3 regions of the Roseibium alexandrii DFL-11 genome follow, and region 2 is predicted to be linked to each of the others. Evidence: riboswitches for the same ligand, from Rfam matches in the RefSeq annotation. Region 2 holds a riboswitch; each other region holds the start of a gene.

Region 1 (7,106 bases), 2.2 Mb from region 2:
ACCTGCAATCCCGGACTGTTGCTCGGTATCGGAAAGCTTCATGTCATAGACAGCTCTATGCGGGGCAAGCTGTATGCCCGCCACTTTGGCAGCTGCTTCACTGGCACCAAAAGTGACAACCACGATGGCCGCCACAGCGCACTTAAATAGAAAAGCAGTTTCAAAAGCCCGGTCTGAAACGGTTCGCCGCATCACTTTTCCTCGTCACCGCCTTTGGAGCGGAAATTTCTTGTTTCTATTCTTTTATTCGGGTTCATGCCGGACTGCCAGCAAGGAATGCCCGGCCCCACCGATAATGTAGGTCACAAAAACAGGCGCAAAACCATTAACTGGACTTTGTTTTGTAACGAGGTGGCGAACAAATACCGCCCCCATCTGCCGGAAATGAGCTTGTCAGTTTCTGCAATTTGGGCCAAGACACCGGCAACTAACCATTTTTATCGGGGACACACATGACCAGCAAAACCGAAGCCCGCTTGGCCGAACTCGGCATCACACTTCCAGATGCCGCCGCACCAGCTGCCAACTACGTGCCTTTTGTCAAGACCGGCAATCAGCTGTTCATTTCCGGCCAGCTGCCGATGGACAGCGGTGCCATCGCCGTGACCGGCAAGCTTGGCGACGGCCTTGAAGTTGAAGACGGACAGAAAGCTGCAAAACTCTGTGCCATCAATCTCCTCGCACAGGCAAAGGCGGCAACTGGGGACCTGGACAAAGTGGTTCGCCTGGTCAAGATCGTTGGTTTTGTGAACTCAACGGGTGATTTCACCGACCAGCCGAAGGTGATCAATGGTGCGTCCGATTTCCTGGTTGAGGCTATGGGAGACAGTGGCCGCCATGCACGTTCCGCAGTCAGCGCTGCCTCACTTCCGTTTGGCGCCGCAGTTGAAATCGAAGCCATTTTCGAGATCGCGGACTAATTCCGCTCTGGCGGGGCCCCGTAAACGCTCCGCCAATTCCGGACAAATCAATATGTCACCAGAACTTGCCGCCATTTTCGCCCGGCCAATCGCGCACCGGGGGTATCACGATGCCAGCAACGGCATCATCGAAAACACTCCAACCGCAATCCAGCAGGCTGTGGACAAGGATTACGGGATTGAAGTTGACGTTCAGCAGACCAGTAATGGTGAAGCGCTCGTCTTTCACGACGATGACCTGGATCGTCTCGCAGATGGCAGTGGGCCGGTTTCCGGGCTGTCTTCAGCAGATCTCGTCAAACTGCAAATGCGCACGGGCACAGACCACTTATGGCTGCTCCAGGATCTTTTTGATCTGGTGGATGGCCGCGTGCCGCTGGTTGTCGAAATCAAGTCCTTGCTCCGGCGCGATGCGCAAGGTGACTTTGTCCGCCGCGTTGTTGATCAGGTCGATGCCTACAAAGGACCAGCCTGCATCAAGACCTTTGATCCGGACATGTTGGCAGTGGCAAAGGAGCACAACAATTCCGTCCTCCGCGGGATTGTGGCAGATGCGGCCCGCCCCGGCCCGGACTACACACGCCACAGCCGGATGGACCGTTTCATTTTGCGCCATCTGCTCCACTTTCCACGCACAAGTCCGCACTTCATCTCCTATGGCGTCAACGATTTGCCGAGCCCCGGCCCCAGCATGATGAAAAAGGTTTTCAAGACACCAATCATGGCCTGGACGGTCCGGACACCGGGACAGTTGGAAGTCGCAAAACGGTTTGCCGATCAAATCGTCTTTGAGGGCTTCGATCCGGATCAATAACGGACGAACATTCTTGGACTGGCATTCCCTCTTGCGGCGCAGCAAAGCGGCTCTACATTCTTGTCAACAACCCTTTTATGGCGGGCCGACATACTGACATGACGTCTTCTATTTCACCGGACAATGAACAGCCGCAAAAACCTGGCGCCGGTGACGCGGAGACGACACTTTCCATTAGACTTCTGTCGTCCCTGGCAGATGTGCCAGCTGACAAATGGGATGCGGTTGCCAATCCCGGCTGGCTCCTCAGCCAAGGTGGAAAGCTGACACGCACACCGGGCGCTGGTGAGTCTCAAGATCTCACTTCCACCCTAGCCCCTGAAGCTGATTCATTTTCTGAAGAAACAGACTTCAACCCCTTCTTGTCTCACGCCTTTCTGGAAGCACTGGAGGCGTCCGGCTGCGCGACACGCCAGACAGGCTGGATGCCCCGGCACATGGTGCTGGAGGATGGTAACGGCGCGGTTCTTGGAGCTGTTCCCGCTTACCTGAAAAGCCACTCCCAGGGCGAATATGTCTTCGATCATGGCTGGGCCGATGCATTCTACCGGGCTGGTGGCGACTATTATCCAAAACTCCAGATATCGGTCCCTTTTACTCCGGCTACAGGCCGCCGGTTTCTGACCAGCCCTGACATCAACCGGGAAGCCGGGCTGCAGGCACTCGCGGCTGGCCTTGTACAGGTTTGCCAACGCACCGGCGCCTCCTCGGTCCACGCGACTTTTTTGACAAAACCGGAATGGCAGTCACTTGGTGACCTCGGCTATCTGCGGCGCACGGATCAGCAGTTCCACTGGGACAACAACGGCTACGACACCTTCGACCAGTTTCTTGGTGACCTCGCCTCGCGCAAACGCAAGGCAATCAAAAAGGAACGCCGCGAAGCACTCAGCGCTGAAGGCCTCGAAATCGAATGGGTTACCGGCAGCGATTTGACCGAGGCCCATTGGGATGCGTTTTACGGATTTTACATGGATACGGGCGCCCGCAAGTGGGGCCGCCCTTATCTCAATCGTGCTTTCTTTTCGCTGATCAGTGAACGGATGGCCGACCGCATTCTTCTGGTTCTGGCAAAACGCAACGGCCGGTATGTGGCCGGAGCCCTCAACTTCATCGGATCGGAAACCCTTTTCGGTCGCCATTGGGGCTGCACCGAACACCATCCGTTTCTGCATTTTGAGCTGTGTTATTATCAGGCAATCGATTTTGCCATTTCCAAAGGACTGAAACGCGTCGAAGCCGGTGCTCAGGGAGCGCACAAGCTCGCGCGCGGTTATCTGCCGCAAACGACCTATTCGGCCCACTGGATTGCTCATGAGGGCCTTCACGACGCAGTTGCGGACTTTCTGGAGCAGGAGCGGCGCGCGGTTCAGCGGGAAAACGAAGCGCTGGCTGAGCATGCCCCCTTCCGGAAAGACAGCTGAACCTTCAATTCGCCACGCGACTGAGATCCAACACCAATTTGCGTCTTTCACAAGATCGGCATTCGTCTGTACAGGGCTTGCCCGATCGCGTCCAATCCATTACCTAGAGACCATCATCAAGAGTTGGGACAGATGCCCCACGCCAACCTGCCGATCCGGGCAAGGTGGTTCTTCGAACAGAAGATGCGGCCCTGAACTTTAAGTTCAAAGGCAACGAATCGGATCGAAGAAAGGCATCTGTCTCTGGTTACAGGACGCGCAAATGCCGATAAAAATTCCAAACGATCTTCCCGGCCGCCCCATTCTGGAATCCGAAGGCGTGATGATCATCCAGGAAGCGGATGCCATGCGTCAGGACATCCGCCCGCTGCGCATCGGTCTTCTCAACCTGATGCCGAACAAGATCAAGACAGAGACCCAATTCGCACGCCTCCTCGGTTCCACCCCACTTCAGATCGATCTGACGCTGGTGCGCATGACCAACCACGTGCCCCGCAACACGCCGACTGAGCATCTGGAAGCGTTTTATCGGCCCTGGGAAGAAGTCCGGAACGAGAAGTTCGATGGGTTCATCATCACCGGCGCCCCGGTCGAGAAGCTACCGTTTGAAGATGTCGGATACTGGCAGGAAATGCGCGATGTGCTGGATTGGACCCAGACACATGTTCATCGCACGCTGACCATCTGCTGGGCCGCTCAAGCGGCCACTTATCACTTTCATGGCATGCCTAAATATGCGCGGGACGACAAGGCAACGGGCGTCTACCGGCAACGTACACTCGCACCGGCCTCGCCGTATCTCCGAGGGTTTTCCGATGATTTCTGTTTGCCAGTCTCACGCTGGACGGAAACCCGAAAGGTCGACATCCCGGACGGCAGCAATCTGATGGTGCTTGCGGAAGATGACGAGACAGGTATGTGCCTTCTGGACGACCCGGAGCATCGCTGCCTGCACATGTTCAACCACATTGAGTATGATACCACGTCTCTAGCAGATGAATTCGAGCGGGACAGCCAGGTATCTGACACGCCGCTCCGGCCACAGAACTACTTTCCGGACGATGATGCCACCCGGCAGCCCGTAAATCGCTGGCGTGCCCACGCGCATCTCCTGTTCGGCAACTGGATCAATGAAATGTATCAGTCCACACCGTTTGATCTGAACGATATCGGGCATTAATCCGGACATTGCCAGGCGTTCTCAACCCTTGTTGTTAAACCGCCTGGCAGAGTACTGTGGCCAACGACATTCGAAGATTTTTCCTTTTAGAGGTACGCATGCCGATCGAAACGCCAGCCTATGATGACCAGAACATCTTTGCCAAAATCATGCGCGGAGAACTGCCGAGCCACAAGGTCTATGAAGACGACAAGACGGTCGTGATCATGGACATCATGCCGCGCGGAGACGGACATGTGCTCGTCATTCCGAAGGCTCCGTCCCGGAATATTCTGGACATTGCGCAAGAGGATCTGAACGCTGTGATGGCCACGGTCCAGAAGATGGCTCATGCCGTTATCAAGGCATTTGGGGCGGACGGCACCACAATTCAGCAGTTTTCTGAACCAGCCGGTGGCCAGGTGGTGTTTCACACCCATGTTCACATCATCCCCAGGTTTGACGGTGTCAAGATGAAGCCGCACACCGGCGAAATGGCAGACAACGATCTTCTTGCCGAACAAGCCGACAAGATCCGCGCCGCGTTGGGCTAGGCCTTAAACCTGCGAAACTGTTCCGGAGGCAGGGTGTAGCGCCTCCGGAACCCCTAAACCTTGCCTCAGCTCGCGGCGGCGATCCGTGCCGGGTTCGCGGCGGCCTCCTGCTCTGAATCGAGCACGGCCTCATTTTCCAAGACACGCTGGAAACTCGGCCGTGCGGTAATCCTCTCGGCATACTCGGTAAAGACGGGCCAGTCCGGCACAAGATCAAACATCAATGTCCAACGCAGAGCAGATCCCCAGAAGATGTCTGCTGCGGAAATCTGATCCCCGAGTATATGGGGTGCTTTTTCCAGCTGCGCCGCCAGCGTCTTCATCACGGCGTCATAGGTGCAATACGGCGCAATCTGCCGCGGTATATCCGTGTCGAACGCCTTGTTGACCACGGCGGGCTCAAAGGATGCGGCATAAAACACCATCCATCGCAGATAAGCGCCGCGCCGGGGATCGGTCAAACATGGTGTCAGTCCTGCCTCGGGATAAAGATCGGCAACATGCAGGGCGATTGCGATGGATTCGGTAATGAGTGTCTCACCGTCTTGAAGTGCCGGCACCTTCCCGAGGGGATTGATCTTCAGATACTCCGGCGACTGTAAATCACCGGCTTTCGCGTTGTGTACTTTCAACTCGTAATTGGCACCAAGTTCATCCAGCAGTATGCGGAGCGTGCTGGCGCGGCTGCGCGGTGCATAATGAAAAACGAGTTTGTGATCGGTCATGGCGGGACTCCTTTGATCCGGTGCGGCCAATTGGCCAATGCGCGCCATGTATCAGCCCCCTCCTGCCACCCCTCTGTCAGGAGTGTCAGGAGCCCAAGATCACCCATCCAGTCAGCAGAAAAACAACCGCGGACAGCACGCCGACGATCACGCGCTGCCCCAGAGCCAGAAAGCAGACAAACCCGAAGGCCGCGGCCGCCAACCGCAACCAGATCGGCGTATCGCCCAGCACGCCTTGAGGAAACAGGACAAGCTTGGAAATCACACCGGCAACCAGTGCCGTTGCAACGCACCGGACCCAAATGAAAAGTTCGCTGTCTTCGCGCAGTTTCCCGCCGGCAAAAACGCCCAGCCACCGCCACACATCGGTTGCAAGCCACCCGGCGACGAGGATCATCACATAGGGCCACCACCAGGTTTCCGTCATGAGATCACTCATGACAGCCCCCGGCGCCAAAATCGGGTTGCAAGATAGGCAAGCGTTCCGCCAAGCAGGCCGGTCCAAAGAAGATCAAGACCCGGAAAATAAAGGAAAAACAAAGGGCCGAGCACAAGGCCGGAAATCATCGCCGCCTTGTCGGCATTCATCCGCGCTGCACCCCACAAGGAACAAAGAAAATAAACAGGTGTCACCAGGACAAGAGCGCCGGCGGCCATAGGCGGCATCCGCTCCACAAGCATGTAGGCAATTCCGGTGGACACAAAGACAAAGCTGGTCACCCCACCGCCAAACCCGATGAAGAATGGCAACCGCCCTTCCCTCGGCAGGTCGGGCAGGTTCTTCATCGCGTAGACCCAAGCCGTCACCGCCACGAAGTGCGAGGCGATCAGCAAGTGCCAGGTTTTGGTCTTTCCCGGCACCTTCAAGAACGGCATCAAGGCCATCGTCATCGGCATCAAGCGGACAGACGCGAGGGCCACAGCGACAGCGGCGGGAATCACTCCCATGCCCGACGCCATGGCTCCGGTTAAAACCACCACGGATGGCAGGGCCCACACCGCCCCTGTCATGAGAAGTGTTTCGGCCAGACTCAATCCTGTTTCGCGTGCCATCCCGGCAAACCCGACAAAAGCAGACGTCAGGATAAAGGCGGGAATGGAGATGGCTGCGCGCGCGCCGCGCAGCATCCAGCCCCGGCCGGAAACGGGTGGTTTCGACGATAGCTGCGGTTGCCCCGTGTCCTTTGAGGCAGTCATGTAGGCATGTCCAAATTTCTGAAGTTAGTAAGGATTCCTTACCTTTATCCAGCAAACCTGTCCAGCCCACTGTCCGGTGGCTTCGGCCTCCAGATCAAACTCCGCACTAAACCGACCGTGTCAGCCCGCCATCAATCCGTATGTTCTGACCCGTGACATAGGCTGCGGCATCACTGGCCAGATAGGATATCAACCCGGAGACCTCCTCCGATCGGCCATAGCGGCCCATTGGGATTCGCGACCGGCGGTCTTCCTTTTCCGGCAAGCTGTCGATGAAGCCGGGCAAAACATTGTTCATGCGCACGTTCTCAGC
Region 2 (7,106 bases):
CGGTCTCGGAGCGCTGATCGGTCTCTTGACCTTCTACGCAGTCTGTTCTGTCGGCGTTCTGGCAAATGTCGGTGTTGCCAACCTCATATATGCTGATCCGGCGTACTGGTGGTTTGCGGGCGCTGCAGGTGCGATCATGGGTGCTGTCTGGAATTATGCGGCAAGTTCCGCACTGACCTGGCGGAAAAGCTGAGGCATTCGTGACAAACGCACGCAGCTCTGAAGACTTGCCATTTTTCCTTCGGCCAGCCGGACTTGTTCTGGTTGTTGTCGCGCTAATGGCTCTCAAGGTTTTTGCCGCAAGCCACGCGCATTTTGTCGAGGATGAAGCCTATTACCGGATCTGGGGGCTTTATCCAGCGCTCAGCTACTATGATCATCCACCGATGATCGGCTGGTGGATTGCAGCGGGACAGTCCGTTTTTGGAGACACCGTGTTTGCGGTGCGGGCATTGGTTATCTTTTCCGGCCTTATCGGATCGCTTGCACTTTGGCGGACGGCCTCCATCCTGTTTGATACCCGTGTTGCCGGTTGGGCAGTCCTGTTCTTGAACACCAGCTTGCTGGTCGGTATTGGCGGGATCCTTGCAACACCGGATGCCCCGTCGGTCCTGTTTTGGGGCTTGAGTTTTTGGGCGCTGGCCGAGCTTATCACTTCCAAAAACGCGAAATGGTGGTTGGTTGTCGGGTTGATGGCCGGGTGCGGGCTCTTGTCGAAATACTCGGTTTTGTTTCTCGGGGCGGGGATCGTGCTGTGGCTCTTGTGGGTTCCGGACGCTCGCCGCTGGCTGTTGACTTGGCAGCTCTGGGCCGGTGGATTGATTGCGGTCCTGACGTTCGCGCCGGTGCTCTACTGGAACCATCTGAACGACTGGGTCAGCTTCTACAAACAGTTCGGGCGGGCCGGCAGTGATGGGTATACCGCCAAGTACATCTTCGAGTTTATTGGCGCGTTTGTCGGTCTGCTCAATCCGTTGATCGCGCTTTTGGCAGCGTTTGGCGCCGCCCGGTTGTTCGGCCGCTTTTTGAAACAGGATGTGGTCGCCTCGCTGATCATTCTAACCGTGCTGCCGTTCCTGATTTATCTTGCCTATCACTCGCTACACTCGCGTGTGCAGGCCAACTGGCCAGCGCCCTTGTTTCCGGTCATTGCATTGATGGCAGCGATCTTTGTAGGCGATCTTCAAGGCCGCTCAAGAAATTGGGTCAAGCTTGCCACAACCGGTGTCTGCCTTGGTCTTGTGATCGCGTTTGCCGTTCAGCTCCATGCTGTCTCGGCCTTTACAGGGCAGTTCGCGCGAAAAGATCCGACCCATCAGCTGCGCGGATGGCCGGAAATCGGCGCGGCTTTGGAAGACGTTGTTGGCAAGACGGATGCAGTCTTTGTTCTAACCTCCGGCTATGGCCTTAACGGTCAAATCGACTTTCTCATGAAAGACACGGTGCCGGTTCACCAGTTTACCCAGCGGATCCGCTACATCATGGCGCCACAGCCGCAAGAGGCTGGATTTGATGGCGCTGGGCTTTATGTCGCTGAAAGCCGCCGGGACCAAGCGGATGTCCTCAAGGCTCGGTTTGACGCCGTAGAGCAGGTCGCGGTTTTGGAGAGATTGGTGAAGGGTGTGCCGTTGGAAGAGCTTGTGGTGTACAAGCTCTCAGGCCGGAAAACGGCTGCTCTTGATCCGCTGGAGACCAAGTAACGCCGACTGCATAAGAGACCGACGTCACGATAAGACTTGCAAAACTCTACGAAGTTTTGCAGGGAGGAGCGTGTCGTTTCTTATGTATCTTTGCCGCGCTGTATGAAAAGAATAACGCTTGGAGCCTTGGACTATGGTCTTGCATTCGGGGTTGACCGCGCACTGCGTGATCTCGCCGAGCAGGGGCGTATAAGTGCGCTCGGCGCGCTTGTTGCGACAGAGCTCTGGCCTCGGGAGTTCCGTCCGTTGATCGAAACTGTCAAGGCCTCAAGTTCACGCACACTCTTCGGGATCACGCTGGCCTTTACCGGTGACAGGGTATCGCCCGTCAGCAGCCGTATGCATCAAACCTACGGCGACCGGATGTTCTCGCGTTCAAAGATGAACCGACTGGCGCTTTTGCGACTTCTACCCGATGAGCTGCTTTTGGAAGAAACACTGGCGCAACTGGGCCGGTACACTGTCTTGATGAAGCGGCAGCCGGACTTTGTTGCCGTTAGAGACGGGATGCTGGCTCGTAGCAGTGTGGCCCGAACAGTCTTCAAGGCAATTGGACACGCGGGATTTGATACACCGCCGCTTATCATTTCTCCGGTGCGGTCGGGCCTTAAAACACTTCGGCTTCAACGCTTGGCGAAGCCATACGATCTGAAGTTCTTGCCGAAAGCAGATCCGCTGCCTGAGGTCAGTGACAGGGAAGAATTGCACCGTCTTCTGCACAATCATTTTGACGGGATGGCAGACATGAGCTTTGTAGCCGCTATTCCAGGAAAAGCTGATGACCGGCTGCGCCGCGAGGAACCCAAAGCCAAGATCGCGATCCGGGAGTGTCAGTATGATGTCCTGGCGAGTGACCGTTTCTTTCACACGCTGGAAAAAAAAGATGTTTTCCTGAATTGAGGGCTCGGACAGCAAGCCAAACGAAAAAACGGCTCTGGGGGGAACAGAGCCGTTTTTCGTGGAGGTCCGGAAGAGGGGGAGGGGCAACCCCGCTTCCATGTTTTTCAATATAGGGGTAGTTTGCGCATGGGCACGTGATGCACATCACAACAATGCGCGTATTTCGAATTTGGCCGGTTTGACGGCAATGTCTGCAGGGGGCAGGTGTGGCAAAGATCGATGATTTTCTGAAAAACAGCTTTTCTTTACAAGGGCTTGATTCGGAACTGGCACTTGGGTTGTCAAAACTTGCCCGCCCAATAAAAATGGCGGCCAATGCCACTCTTTTTGAGAACGGGGACCCTGGAAACGGCTGTTATGCCGTTCTGGAAGGCTCTTTGAAGGTGTCGATCCTGTCAGTTGATGGGGATGAGCAGTTGCTTGCGGTTCTCGGGCCGGGCGATCTGGTCGGTGAGCTCGCCCTGCTGGATGGCCGCCCCCGGTCTGCTACGGTCAGTGTGCTGAAAGAGGCGCAACTGGCATTTATTGAAAAATCCGCCTTTGAGCGGTTCGCTGATGAAAATCCTGCCGTGTACCGCCACATGTTGTCGATCGTCGGGAAACGTTTGCGCCATGCCAATGACGTCCTGGCAGCGCGCTCTTTCCTGCCGCTCCCCGGACGCGTTGCGCAGACATTGCTGCAGCTGGCCGAAACATTCGGCAAGCCTCTCGATGATGGCCGCGTCCTGATTCACTACAAGCTGAGTCAGGCGGATATTGCCAACATGGCCGGAGCTGCCCGTGAGAATGTCAGTCGGGTCCTGAACGATTGGAAGCGCTCTGGAACGATCAGCCGGATCTCCGGCTATTACTGCTTGGAACAGGTGGACTTCCTGGAACAAGCGTCAACGCTTTAAGCACGGCACCAAGTTTTCATATCTTCTGTGTGCCGGCCAGGATCGAGCCGAGCGTCTGTTCATTCAGACTGTCGAGAAACGCTTCTGTCGCCCTTGCCATTGCCCCCTTGAGTGCGCATCGGGGCAAGAACGGGCAGCTGGCTGGTTCATCCTTGAGGCACGCTACCACGCCGAGATCAGGCTCAATCAGCCGCACCACATCGCCAATTCGGATGTCATCTGCCTCTTTGGCAATGCGAATACCACCGCCCCGGCCGCGGGTCGTTTCCAGGTAGCCGGCCTTGGCAAGCTGAGCCACGATTTTCATGACATGGGATTTCGCCAGGCCAAGTTGCGCGGTCAACTTGTCCACTGTCTGCGGGGCATCTGATTGGCTGATTGCCATCAGGAGTCTCAAGGCAAAATCACTGGCTTGACTCAGGCGCATTTCCAGAACTTCCAAAACATTCATATTATATGTTGATTTTAGCGCAAGCTTGTGCGATTTAAAAGATGTATTTCAAATGAATGTTATGAGGCTGCGATGCAAATCAAACAATCACTGCTGAAAACAAGTGGCGCTGTCTTCCGCTCAGACGGGGCTTGCGGGGTGCAGTACGCCGAGGTTACTCCCGAGACGATCCGGATCCTTGTGCACTCATTCTATGAGACTTTGCGCCAGCAACCCCATCTCGGCGAGATCTTTGAAAAGCGCCTCGGAGGGCGGTGGCCGGAGCACCTTGAGAAAATGGAACGCTTTTGGCAGTCCGTTCTTCTGAAGAACGGGACGTACAAAGGCAAGCCGGTTCCCGAACATCTGAAGCTAAAGGAAGTGGTCAGCTCGGATTACGGCGACTGGCTTGACGTATTCCGGCCGGTTGCACGCGAGATTTTTGTTCCGGACGTTGCCGAAGAGATCATCGCCATTGCCGAACGGATTGCTCAGAGCCTGTGGCTCGCAACGTTCGGTTTTGCCGGCAGTACACCGCCGGCGGAACTCTTTACTGAACAAGCCTGATAGGAGGGGCTCATGTTACCGGCAATCGTATTGGTGGCCGAAGGTCTGGTTGTTCTGTGGTTCACGGTCTTCATCGGAATGATGGTGTCGATGTACCTGGATTCCAGATCCATGCCGCTGCCGCGTCTCGACGTGGCGGGGCGCACGCTGATTGGCAGCGCCAAACTCGCCTTTGCGGTCGGAATGACCGCTTTGGCTGCACTGACCTATTATGAAATCCCTATGTTCTGAGTTGACAGGAGACACCAATGTTCAATTCAAAATGGGCACATCGTGGCTTACCCATCCTCTTGATCTGGATTGCAGCGCCAATGCCGCTCTGGATCATGGTCATTCTGATGCTGATTATCTGATTGATAGCGTTGTGTTTTGAAGCGGTTGGGCTAGATTCGGTAAAACACGAAACTGGAGCGACCGCTTTGAGTGAAGAAACACCGCAAGAGGAATTGACCCTCCGGACAATGGCGATGCCCGCCGACACCAATGCATCTGGCGATATCTTTGGCGGGTGGGTGCTGTCTCAGATGGATCTCGCCGGGGGGATTGCCGCGGGGCAAAGAGCGCAGGGCCGTGTTGTCACGATCGCCGTCGACAAGATGAAATTCATCCGCCCAGTCCATGTCGGAGACGTCTTGTGTGTTTACACAAGTGTTGGCCGCGTCGGGACTAGCTCCATGGAGATTAAACTGGAGGCTTGGGCTCTGCGGCACCGTTTCGGCGGCCGGGAAAAAGTCACCGAAGCGATTTTCACGATGGTCGCCGTTGATGACCAAGGCAAGCCGCGTCCAGTCCCCAAGGACATTCCGGCTCCGCAGTAATCAGGCGCGCAAGGATCTGCGCGCCAGCAGGTCCGCAAACAGCTCCTCATCGACGGCACAAATGCAGCCATTGGCCCAAAGGCGCAACAGTGCTTGTAAGCGGTCAACCCGCTCATGCTGGGTCAACCGGCGTTTGTGGCGTGGCAGTCCGCCATACACCCGGATGGTCTTCATGCGGGCCAGCACACAATCTTCCGCCGTTGATTGCCAGATCTCGGCCGCTGTTTGGTCGGCCGCTTCGGCGTCCTGGTATCTGATCAACTCGGCCGCTTGTCCGGCCAGCGCATCTTGAAACAAAAAATCCTCCATCGGTTACCCGAGGAGGACTGGCGCATGAAAACTACCGCTTCGTTGCCGCGCAGCCACTTTTGAGTGTCTGGACGGCCGCATCCCTGTTGCGGAAACCACCTTGCCCGGTCGGCAGGTTGGCGAGGGCGCCAGCCCTTCTCTTGATGATGGCGGGCTTATGCCATGAGTTCCGTTTTTTGGCAAGTCATCCAAGAACCGAAGGATTCCAAATGTTATTGATCGCGGTCATAGTCGATTTTTCCATCGACCAGATGAATGCGCCGCTGCATACGACCGGCAATATCCATGTCGTGCGTCACGGCTATCACTGTGGTTTTTTGCTGATCGACGATCGACTGGAGCGCAGTAAAGACCTGTTCTGTGGCGACAGAATCGAGGCTGCCGGTCGGCTCGTCCGCAAGGATCAGGTCCGGTGCATTGGCAAGGGCTCGTGCAACGGCGACGCGTTGACGCTGCCCGCCGGACAATTGGGCAGGTTGCCGGCTCAAAAAGTCCTCCAGACCGAGGTCTTCCAAGAGACCCGCCGCGCGGTCTTTTTGCTCAGTTGCAGCCAATGCGCCGAGTTTTTGCATCGGAATCATCACGTTCTCCAGAGCGGTGAATTCCGGCAAGAGAAAGTGAAACTGGAAGACAAAGCCGATCTTTTCCAGCCGCAAATGGGCCGTTTCGGACTTCGATAAATCGTGCGTCTTGCGGCCGCCAATCAGGACTTCGCCCTCCGTCGGCCGATCCAGAAGTCCAAGCAGATACAAGAGGGACGATTTTCCGGAGCCGGATGGGCCGGTGATTGCGACGAACTCCGATGTGCCGATCGAAAACGAGATGTCCTCTACAAGGGTGACCGGAACTATGGCTGGAAGAATGCGGGTTAAGCCTCGCGTTTCCAAAAGTGGGGCAGGGGTGCCGTGGATTGGGGCAATGCTCATGTCAGGTTGCGCCCCGGATGATGTCGACAGGATTGAGCGCGGCGGCCTTTCTGGCCGGTACAAAACCGGCAATGCCCGCTGACAGAAGCGCCAAGCCACTGGCGATCACGTAATGCACATGAGAAAAGTATATCGGCAGACGGGTCATTTCGATGTCGGTGGTGACCTCAAATTTGATTGTTGCCAAGTAAGTCGACAATCCAAATCCGAGTGCTGACCCGACAAGTGCTCCGAGTACACCGATCACCAAACCCTCCATAACGAAGATCTGCTGGATGTCGGGTTCCGGAAACCCCAGCGATTTCAAGATGGCAATGTCCCGGGCCTTTTCGTGCACGATCGTTGAAATGATGTTGTAGATCCCGAATCCGGCGACCAGAAGAATGCCGCCGACAGCGGTAAACATGATCACGTTGCGGACAAAGAAAGCCTCCATCAGACCCTCATTGGCCTCTTCCCAGGAAATCGCCTTGTAGCCTAACTGCCGTTCAGCCCGTGCGGCAATGGCGACGGCCACATCAATGTTCCTCAGCCGGATCGTGATGGCGTTGATGATGTCG
Region 3 (7,106 bases), 370 kb from region 2:
TTCACTGATCCGGCCGTCGGTAACGGCGGACATAATGGCAGCGTTGACCCGGTCACCGAGCTCAGGGTCGGTCCGCTCAAAACTGGAAAAGAGCACAACGTCATTTCCGGCTGCGATCGCTTGCACCGCTGCTTCCTCGATCGAATACCTGCCGGCGACCGCATCCATCTCCAGATCGTCCGTGATGATGACAACATCCTTGCCGGCGAGGGCTCTGGCCTCCGCGATCCCCTTTTTCGAAAGAGAGGCTGGTGTTTCTGGCGTGTCGGAAAAACGCGGGTGAACCAGGTGGCCCATCATCACCATGTCCACGCGGTCCTGCCGCTTGAGAACGCGATAAGGCTCCAGTTCGCGCTCGCGCCATGACTGACTGATCACCGGCAAACTGGTGTGGCTGTCCGTCGTTGAAGATCCGTGTCCTGGAAAGTGCTTCAGCGCTGTTGCAATTCCAGCGGCCTGATGGGCCGCGATGAAACCCGCAGCACAATTGGTAACGGTAGTCGGGTCAGCGGAAAAACTTCGCTTTTTCTTGCCAATAATCGGATTGCCCGGGTTGATGTCCACATCAACAACGGGACCGAAATTGACGTTGATATTGTAGGCACCAAGCTGGGCGGCTCTGCGGGCATAATAGGCGCGGACCTTCCGCGGCGCACAATTGCCTGTGGCAGCCGGAAGATCCTTCGCCGCGCTCCAGGTCATGGGATCGCCAAGAGGCGCCAGGCGCTGCACCTGGCCGCCCTCTTGATCAACGGCGATCAACACAGAAGATCCGGAATTTTGATCAGCAAGGTGGTGGGTCAATGTGGTCAGCTGGTCCGGCGTTTGAATGTTGCGGCCAAGCAGCATAACACCGCCGATCCGGCCGCTTGCGAGTTGGCCGCTGACGGCCATGACACCCGGATCCTTCGGGTTGGTGCCGTTAAAACCAACCATGATGAGTTGACCGACTTTCCGCTCCAATGCGCTGGCTTCTGGCCCACCGGAAATGTGCCGATTAGGTCCGGCTTGAAAGAGCGCAATCCACAGTGCCGTGAGGAGAAGAGGGAAGAGCAGCAGCACGGCAGCTAGGGAAAGGGATCGTTTCGTCACTGAAAACAAGCCTTTTACTCCACTCCGCAAAACGGATGCCGATCCCCTGTTCTTGCCAAGGTAGCGCGGCGGGCGAGAGAAAGCGATCTTATCGATCGTCGGGCGAAAGTCATCGTGGCAGCGGACTGCGGCGTGGGCTTGGAGTTCTAATCATCCGCGTTGCCGCCAAGGGCATTCAGGAGATCCTCCGGCCCTTCAACGATCAGGACGACACCGGTTTCTGTATAGTCACGCGAGACCACGTCCAGTCCGAGGCCAGTGATTTTCCGTTCCAACTCGGAACTCGATGCAAAGTTTGCGCTGACACTTTTCCGGGAGAGTTTCTGGAACGGCATCAATTCAGCATGCGCAATCGCGTCTTGGGCAGCGCCTGAATAGGCGCGTGCAAGGCCCCCGCCGCCCAGCTTTGTTCCGCCGAAATACCTTACGATCAGCACCGCACAATTGATCAGGTCTGCGCCCTGCAGGACCCGCAAGGTCGGCATTCCGGACGTGCCGGCCGGCTCGCCATCGTCCTTGCCGCTTTCCTCGATCCGGTCATCATCGAGAAGCCGCCGGTGCGCCGTCACGATATGATTGGCTTTGCGGTGTTCCTTGCGAAGCTCTTCCAGCCGGTTCTCGAACTGCTCAATGGGCACCAGAAAGGCCATAAACCTGGACTTCCGGTCCTCCAAAAAGCCTTCATATTCGCGGGTAATGGTTTTCAAGGACATTAAGGGTTCAGGCGGATGCCTTGAAATGCTTCGAGAGCTTCAAAGCCTGGCCCTGATAGTTGGAGCCGATGCCCTCGCCATAAAGTGTCGCGGGGCGCTCGGCCATGTGCTCATAGACAAGACGGCCAATGGTCTGGCCATGCTCCACGATAAAGGGCACGTCGTGCGACCGGACCTCCAGAACCGCGCGTGATCCGACACCACCGGCGCCCACATGGCCGAAGCCGGGATCGAAGAAACCGGCATAATGCACCCGGAATTCACCGACCAGTGGATCGAACGGCACCATTTCTGCGGCATAATCCGGCGGGACGTGGACGGCCTCCTGGCTGACGAGTATATAGAAAGCGTCTGGATCAAGGATCAGTTCAGCGTTGTGACGGCGGTAGATCGGTTCCCAGAAATCAAGCGGGTCTTGCGCGCCGACCAGATCAACATCAATCAGCCCGGAATGGTGCTTGGCGCGGTAACCGATCAGGCTGCCCGGACCCTCGCCCTCCAGATCAATGGACAGCTGCACGCCGCCGCCGATCCGTTCATTGCCACCGCTCATCAGGGTTTCTGATTTGTGGATGCCTTGAAGATCAGCGTCCGGGATCAGCGATTGCCCCCGCCGGAACCGGACCTGGCTGAGGCGTGAGCCGGAACGCACCAGGATCGGAAAGGTGAGCGGCGAAATTTCCGCATAAAGCGGCCCGGTGTAGCCCGCAGGTATGGTGTCGAATGCCTGGCCATTGTCAGTGATCACGCGGGTGAAAACATCAAGACGCCCAGTGGAACTTTTCGGGTTCGCTGTTGCCGAAATGTCGGGCCGCAGCGCCAGGCTTTCCTGTAACGGAACAATGTAGACGCACCCCGTTTCCAGAACAGCCCCGTCCTGAAGATCGATGGTGTGCAGTTTCAACTGCTCCAGACGGTCCGCCACCTTGATGTCCGGACCTGGCAGAAAACTTGCCCGCACCCGGTAAGCAAAGGTTCCAAGGCGCAGATCGAGGCTTGCAGGCTGAATTTGGCCTTTGACAGGGGGCTGTGCGGCGGAAATTTCCTGCGCTGCGAACATCGCCTGAATGACGCGCTCGGGCAAAATTCCGCTCGCTGCGATCAATGCGCTGCCTGTGGTGGTTTGGTCCGCTGATACGTTCATCAATTCATCCTGCAATCGTCGTCTAACGTCCTTAAAGGATGCGGCTGGTCCCGCCAACTCTCTTTCTGGTCAAACTCAGGAAAACGGCGAGGTAGATTGACCGAAAGCCCATTTTCGCTTAAGTGAAAGCCACCTCGTGGTGATTTGGGCCGGCCGGCTTGCAGCCACGTTAAACAAGTCGCTAAAAAGGCCGGAGGTGCAAACCCCGGTCTTAAGGCTGGGGTTTTTTCGTTTGGAGCGAACATCGACATGACTGACACCAAGAACACCGCCGGAACCAACTGGCGCCCTGCAACCGCGCTCGTTCATGGCGGCACCACCCGCTCACCGTTCGGCGAGACGTCCGAGGCAATGTTTCTGACACAGGGTTTCGTTTACGACAGCGCGGAAGCAGCCGAAGCGCGGTTCAATGGTGAAGATCCTGGATTTGTCTATTCGCGGTATGCCAACCCAACCGTCGCGATGTTCGAAGATCGCATCAAGATGCTGGAAGGCGCAGAAGCAGCGCGGGCAACCGCCAGCGGTATGGCCGCGGTCAACCTCGCCCTGATGGCGTCGGTTAAAGCCGGGGATCATGTGGTTGCGGCGAAGGCCCTTTTCGGCTCGTGCCGGTACATCTGCGAGACCCTGTTGCCGCGCTTTGGTGTTGAGAGCACACTCATCGATGGGACGGACATTGATCAGTGGAAAGCAGCCGTCAAGCCGAACACCAAGGCTCTGTTTCTGGAAAGCCCGACTAACCCGACGCTGGAAGTCATTGACATTGCCGCGGTTGCGGAAATTGCAAAGTCGGTTGGTGCCCGCCTGATCGTCGACAACGTGTTCGCAACGCCGATGTACCAGTCCCCGCTCAGCTTGGGCGCAGATGTGGTCATCTATTCCGCCACCAAACACATTGACGGACAGGGGCGCTGTCTGGGTGGTGTGGTGTTGTCAGATGAAGAGTGGATCACCGAAAAGGTGATGCCTTTTGTCAAGCACACCGGCCCGCACATGAGCCCGTTCAGTGCCTGGGTGCTCTTGAAGGGGCTTGAGACATTGCCGCTGCGTGTGGCGCAGCAGACGAACAGCGCCGGCCAGATTGCGGACTTCCTGGCAGGTCAGTCCAAGGTGAAACGACTGATTTACCCGGGGCGGGACGATCACCCGCAGGCCGAGATTGCCAAGCGCCAGATGCGCGGTGGTGCCACGATGGTGGCGCTTGAAATCGAGGGCGGCAAGGAGGCTGCATTCCGGTTCGTGAATGCGTTGGACCTGATCCGGATCTCCAACAATCTCGGCGATGCCAAAAGCCTGATCACCCACCCGGCAACAACCACCCACCAGTCGATTGGTGAGGAAGCCCGCGCTGAGCTCGGCATTACCGACGGCATGCTACGCCTTTCTGTTGGTCTGGAAGACCCGCAGGATCTTCTGGAAGACGTCGAAAAGGCACTGGCGGCGATATAACTGGGTGGGTCGGGAACTCAGGATTGGACATGGAGAGCACCATAGGTATGGTGGTTACCGTACCTAAGGAGTGATGGGTAAGATCCAAGCCTTGCCTTGTCGCTGCGATGGATGAAGGATGCCATGGCAGAAAAGGATCGTAAGTTGGAGCCGGTCGACCTGGACTTGGGAAAGGTCCTGACCGCCTTGGCGGATCCGTATCGGCGCCGGGTGATCCGGGAATTGGCCCGGGCGGGCATGGGGACGGAGCGGACCTGTGCCTCCTTCCAGCTTCCGGTCAGCAAGGCCACTGTCACACACCATTTTCGCGTGCTGCGCGAAGCCGGACTGATCCGGCAAGTTGATCGGGGCAATTCCAGAACCACCGCATTACGCAGGGAAGAAATCGACACTCGATTTCCCGGATTGTTGCCGCTGATTGCTGAAGAGACCAGCCCCTGACATTATGGTCTAACGCGTGGACGTCAGAATTCCGGCCGCCGTCAGCAAAGTGCCGCCTGCGGTCCGGTTCAGGAGTCTTGGGTGTTGTCTCAAGAAACCGAGACACTGTTTGGCTCCGGCCGCATAAAGCATCACAAAGGCGAAATCGAGTGCAGCCATGGTCGGGCACATGATGGACAACTGAGGCAGAACCGGCGCCGCAGGGTCAATGAATTGCGGAAAGAAGGCGGTGAAAAAGACCAGAGCCTTCGGGTTGCCGAACGCAACCGCAAAGCCGCTCGCATAAAGCCGCGCCGGGTGTGACGATCGATCCGGCGCCGCTGCGTCTATTAGAGTTGGCGCTGACCGCCACATTTTTACTGCCATGTAAATTAGCACGCCAACGCCTGTCCATTTGATCGCCTGAAATCCGACAGCTGAATTAGCAATGACGATGCCAAGGCCCGCTGCGACCAGCAGCATCTGGATCATGTTGGCGGAAATGTCTCCCAAGGCCGTGTAGAGCGTGCGTTTTGTCCCGAAGCGCAAGGCATGAACCATACCCAATAGAATACTGGGGCCAGGTGTCATGGTCAGGATGAGAGAGGCGGCGACGAAGGCGAGCCAGTTTTCAAGGGGCATGATGTTGTCCAGACGAGAATTGTGCTGGAAGGTCGAATAGAGATATATATTGGTATAAGAAAATAACTTGAGGTTATATTTTGCCGTCAGATTCTCAGGATCTTCCTCTCGCAATGGTCCGGGCTCTTCGGATCATCGGGGAAACGGGAAGTGTTTCGGAGGCTGCAAGGGCCCTGGGCATATCTCAACCGGCTGTTAGCAAGGGCATTGCCCAGCTGGAAAAACGGTTTGGATTGGATTTGCTCATTCGCGGGGCCCGGCCGCTCGGGTTGACCGAAGAAGGGCAAGCGTTGGCGGTATTTGCCCGTCAGGCCGATCTTCTGCAAGACAAGGCACTCCGCCATTTGCAGGATGTCCGGCGGGACAAGATCGGGACCGTCCGTCTCGGGTCTTTTGGATCGTCCGCCTCCTTTCATATTCTCCCACGGCTACTTGGGGCGTTTGGCCGGAAGTTTCCTTGTATTGACGTTGAGATCCTTGAATTCCCGGACGCAGATCTTGAAACGGTCTTGCGCAGTGGCGGTGTGGATGCGGCGATACTGGCGGATCCGCATAAGGAGGACCTGGACATTTTCCCGCTCGTGTCGGACGAATTGGTTGCCTTGGTTCAGGACGATCATCCGTTGGCGGTACGGTCAACGGTGCGGGCAGAGGATCTTTGCCGCGATCCCTTTATCCTGACCAAAGGCGGGAGTGCGCCGTTGGTCGAAAAGTGGTTCGCGGCAGCCGGACAGACGCCGAAGGTGGCGCACACCATATTGCAGGTGAATTCGATCCTGGCACTGGTCAACGCAGGCCTTGGAGTGTCGATCATTGCAAAACTGGCTCTTCCGTCTGAGCCGGCTGGCGTGAAAGTCCTGCCGCTCACCCCGACTGCGCCAAGGTCGATTATCTTGGCTCGGATCGACAAGGCTTCGCGGTCTCGCGCTGCGCAAACATTCTGGCAATTCTGCGAGAGCACCGGGCCCTGAATGGCATGGCCCTGAGGGGTATGGCCAAGCGATCAGCGATCCTTCAAGGCGCGGAGACCGATCAGGACGCGGGCCCCGGCGGACACAAGGCAAACGCAGGCAAAAACCCAGGCAAGGACAGGGAACCAGGCTGGCAGCAGCGCCATCAGCAAAAAGAGGCCGATCGTTTCGGTGCCTTCCGCGAGGCCGCCGATGTAGTAGAGAGACTTGGCCCCCTGGTGGCTGGTCGAAAGGTTACGTTTTTCCGCCATGATGGCAAAGGCGAGAAACGCCGAGCCATTGGCATAAAAACTTGCAAGCAGAGCCGCTGCGGGCAGCGCATTGGTCTCTGGAGCCTGGATCGCAAAGGCGAGTGGAATCGCGCCGTAGAAAAAGAAGTCGAGCGTGATGTCCAGATAGCCGCCAAGATCCGTTTTCTGGCTGGCGCGCGCAACCGCACCGTCCAATCCGTCAAATAGCCGATTGAGAGCGATCAGAGCAAAGCCGGCCAGGAAATATCCAAAAGCAATTGAAACGGCAGCCAGACACCCCAGGCAAAAACCGGACACTGTCACCATATTGGCGCTGATGCCGGCATTTGCCAGCCGCACCCCGATTGCATTCAAGGGAGGATCGATCATTGGTCGAAGGCGGGCATCAAACATGAAGAAGCGGCTTTACGAAGGATTGTTTGGG

What was found. Region 2 has a riboswitch for S-adenosylmethionine ahead of SADFL11_RS13590 (hypothetical protein). Riboswitches for the same ligand answer to the same signal wherever they lie in the genome.
Region 1: another riboswitch for S-adenosylmethionine. It lies ahead of SADFL11_RS03435 (homoserine O-succinyltransferase); the one in region 2 lies ahead of SADFL11_RS13590 (hypothetical protein).
Region 3: another riboswitch for S-adenosylmethionine. It lies ahead of SADFL11_RS11935 (O-succinylhomoserine sulfhydrylase); the one in region 2 lies ahead of SADFL11_RS13590 (hypothetical protein).

Annotation. Positions count from the first base shown of each region.
Region 1 covers NZ_CM011002.1:720,006-727,111, reverse strand. The annotation lists gene SADFL11_RS03455 (cell envelope integrity EipB family protein) at 1-192, opposite strand, end outside; gene SADFL11_RS03450 (RidA family protein) at 453-920, shown strand; gene SADFL11_RS03445 (glycerophosphodiester phosphodiesterase family protein) at 973-1,734, shown strand; gene SADFL11_RS03440 (GNAT family N-acetyltransferase) at 1,833-3,158, shown strand; SAM-I-IV-variant riboswitch at 3,267-3,386, shown strand; gene SADFL11_RS03435 (homoserine O-succinyltransferase) at 3,421-4,338, shown strand; gene SADFL11_RS03430 (HIT family protein) at 4,443-4,871, shown strand; gene SADFL11_RS03425 (glutathione S-transferase family protein) at 4,937-5,596, opposite strand; gene SADFL11_RS03420 (AzlD domain-containing protein) at 5,682-6,035, opposite strand; gene SADFL11_RS03415 (AzlC family ABC transporter permease) at 6,032-6,793, opposite strand; gene SADFL11_RS03410 (SDR family oxidoreductase) at 6,900-7,106, opposite strand, start outside.
Region 2 covers NZ_CM011002.1:2,938,042-2,945,147, reverse strand. The annotation lists gene SADFL11_RS13630 (glycosyltransferase) at 1-193, shown strand, start outside; gene SADFL11_RS13625 (ArnT family glycosyltransferase) at 201-1,700, shown strand; gene SADFL11_RS13620 (ChbG/HpnK family deacetylase) at 1,803-2,600, shown strand; gene SADFL11_RS13615 (Crp/Fnr family transcriptional regulator) at 2,807-3,496, shown strand; gene SADFL11_RS13610 (RrF2 family transcriptional regulator) at 3,513-3,923, opposite strand; gene SADFL11_RS13605 (group III truncated hemoglobin) at 4,020-4,493, shown strand; gene SADFL11_RS13600 (hypothetical protein) at 4,506-4,724, shown strand; gene SADFL11_RS13595 (acyl-CoA thioesterase) at 4,955-5,311, shown strand; gene SADFL11_RS13590 (hypothetical protein) at 5,312-5,608, opposite strand; SAM-I-IV-variant riboswitch at 5,649-5,772, opposite strand; gene SADFL11_RS13585 (ABC transporter ATP-binding protein) at 5,833-6,546, opposite strand; gene SADFL11_RS13580 (ABC transporter permease) at 6,548-7,106, opposite strand, start outside.
Region 3 covers NZ_CM011002.1:2,565,747-2,572,852, reverse strand. The annotation lists gene SADFL11_RS11950 (glycoside hydrolase family 3 N-terminal domain-containing protein) at 1-1,092, opposite strand, end outside; gene SADFL11_RS11945 (IMPACT family protein) at 1,239-1,805, opposite strand; gene SADFL11_RS11940 (2'-deoxycytidine 5'-triphosphate deaminase) at 1,813-2,949, opposite strand; SAM riboswitch at 3,076-3,155, shown strand; gene SADFL11_RS11935 (O-succinylhomoserine sulfhydrylase) at 3,199-4,398, shown strand; gene SADFL11_RS11930 (ArsR/SmtB family transcription factor) at 4,522-4,839, shown strand; gene SADFL11_RS11925 (LysE family translocator) at 4,849-5,460, opposite strand; gene SADFL11_RS11920 (LysR family transcriptional regulator) at 5,574-6,431, shown strand; gene SADFL11_RS11915 (CDP-alcohol phosphatidyltransferase family protein) at 6,464-7,075, opposite strand.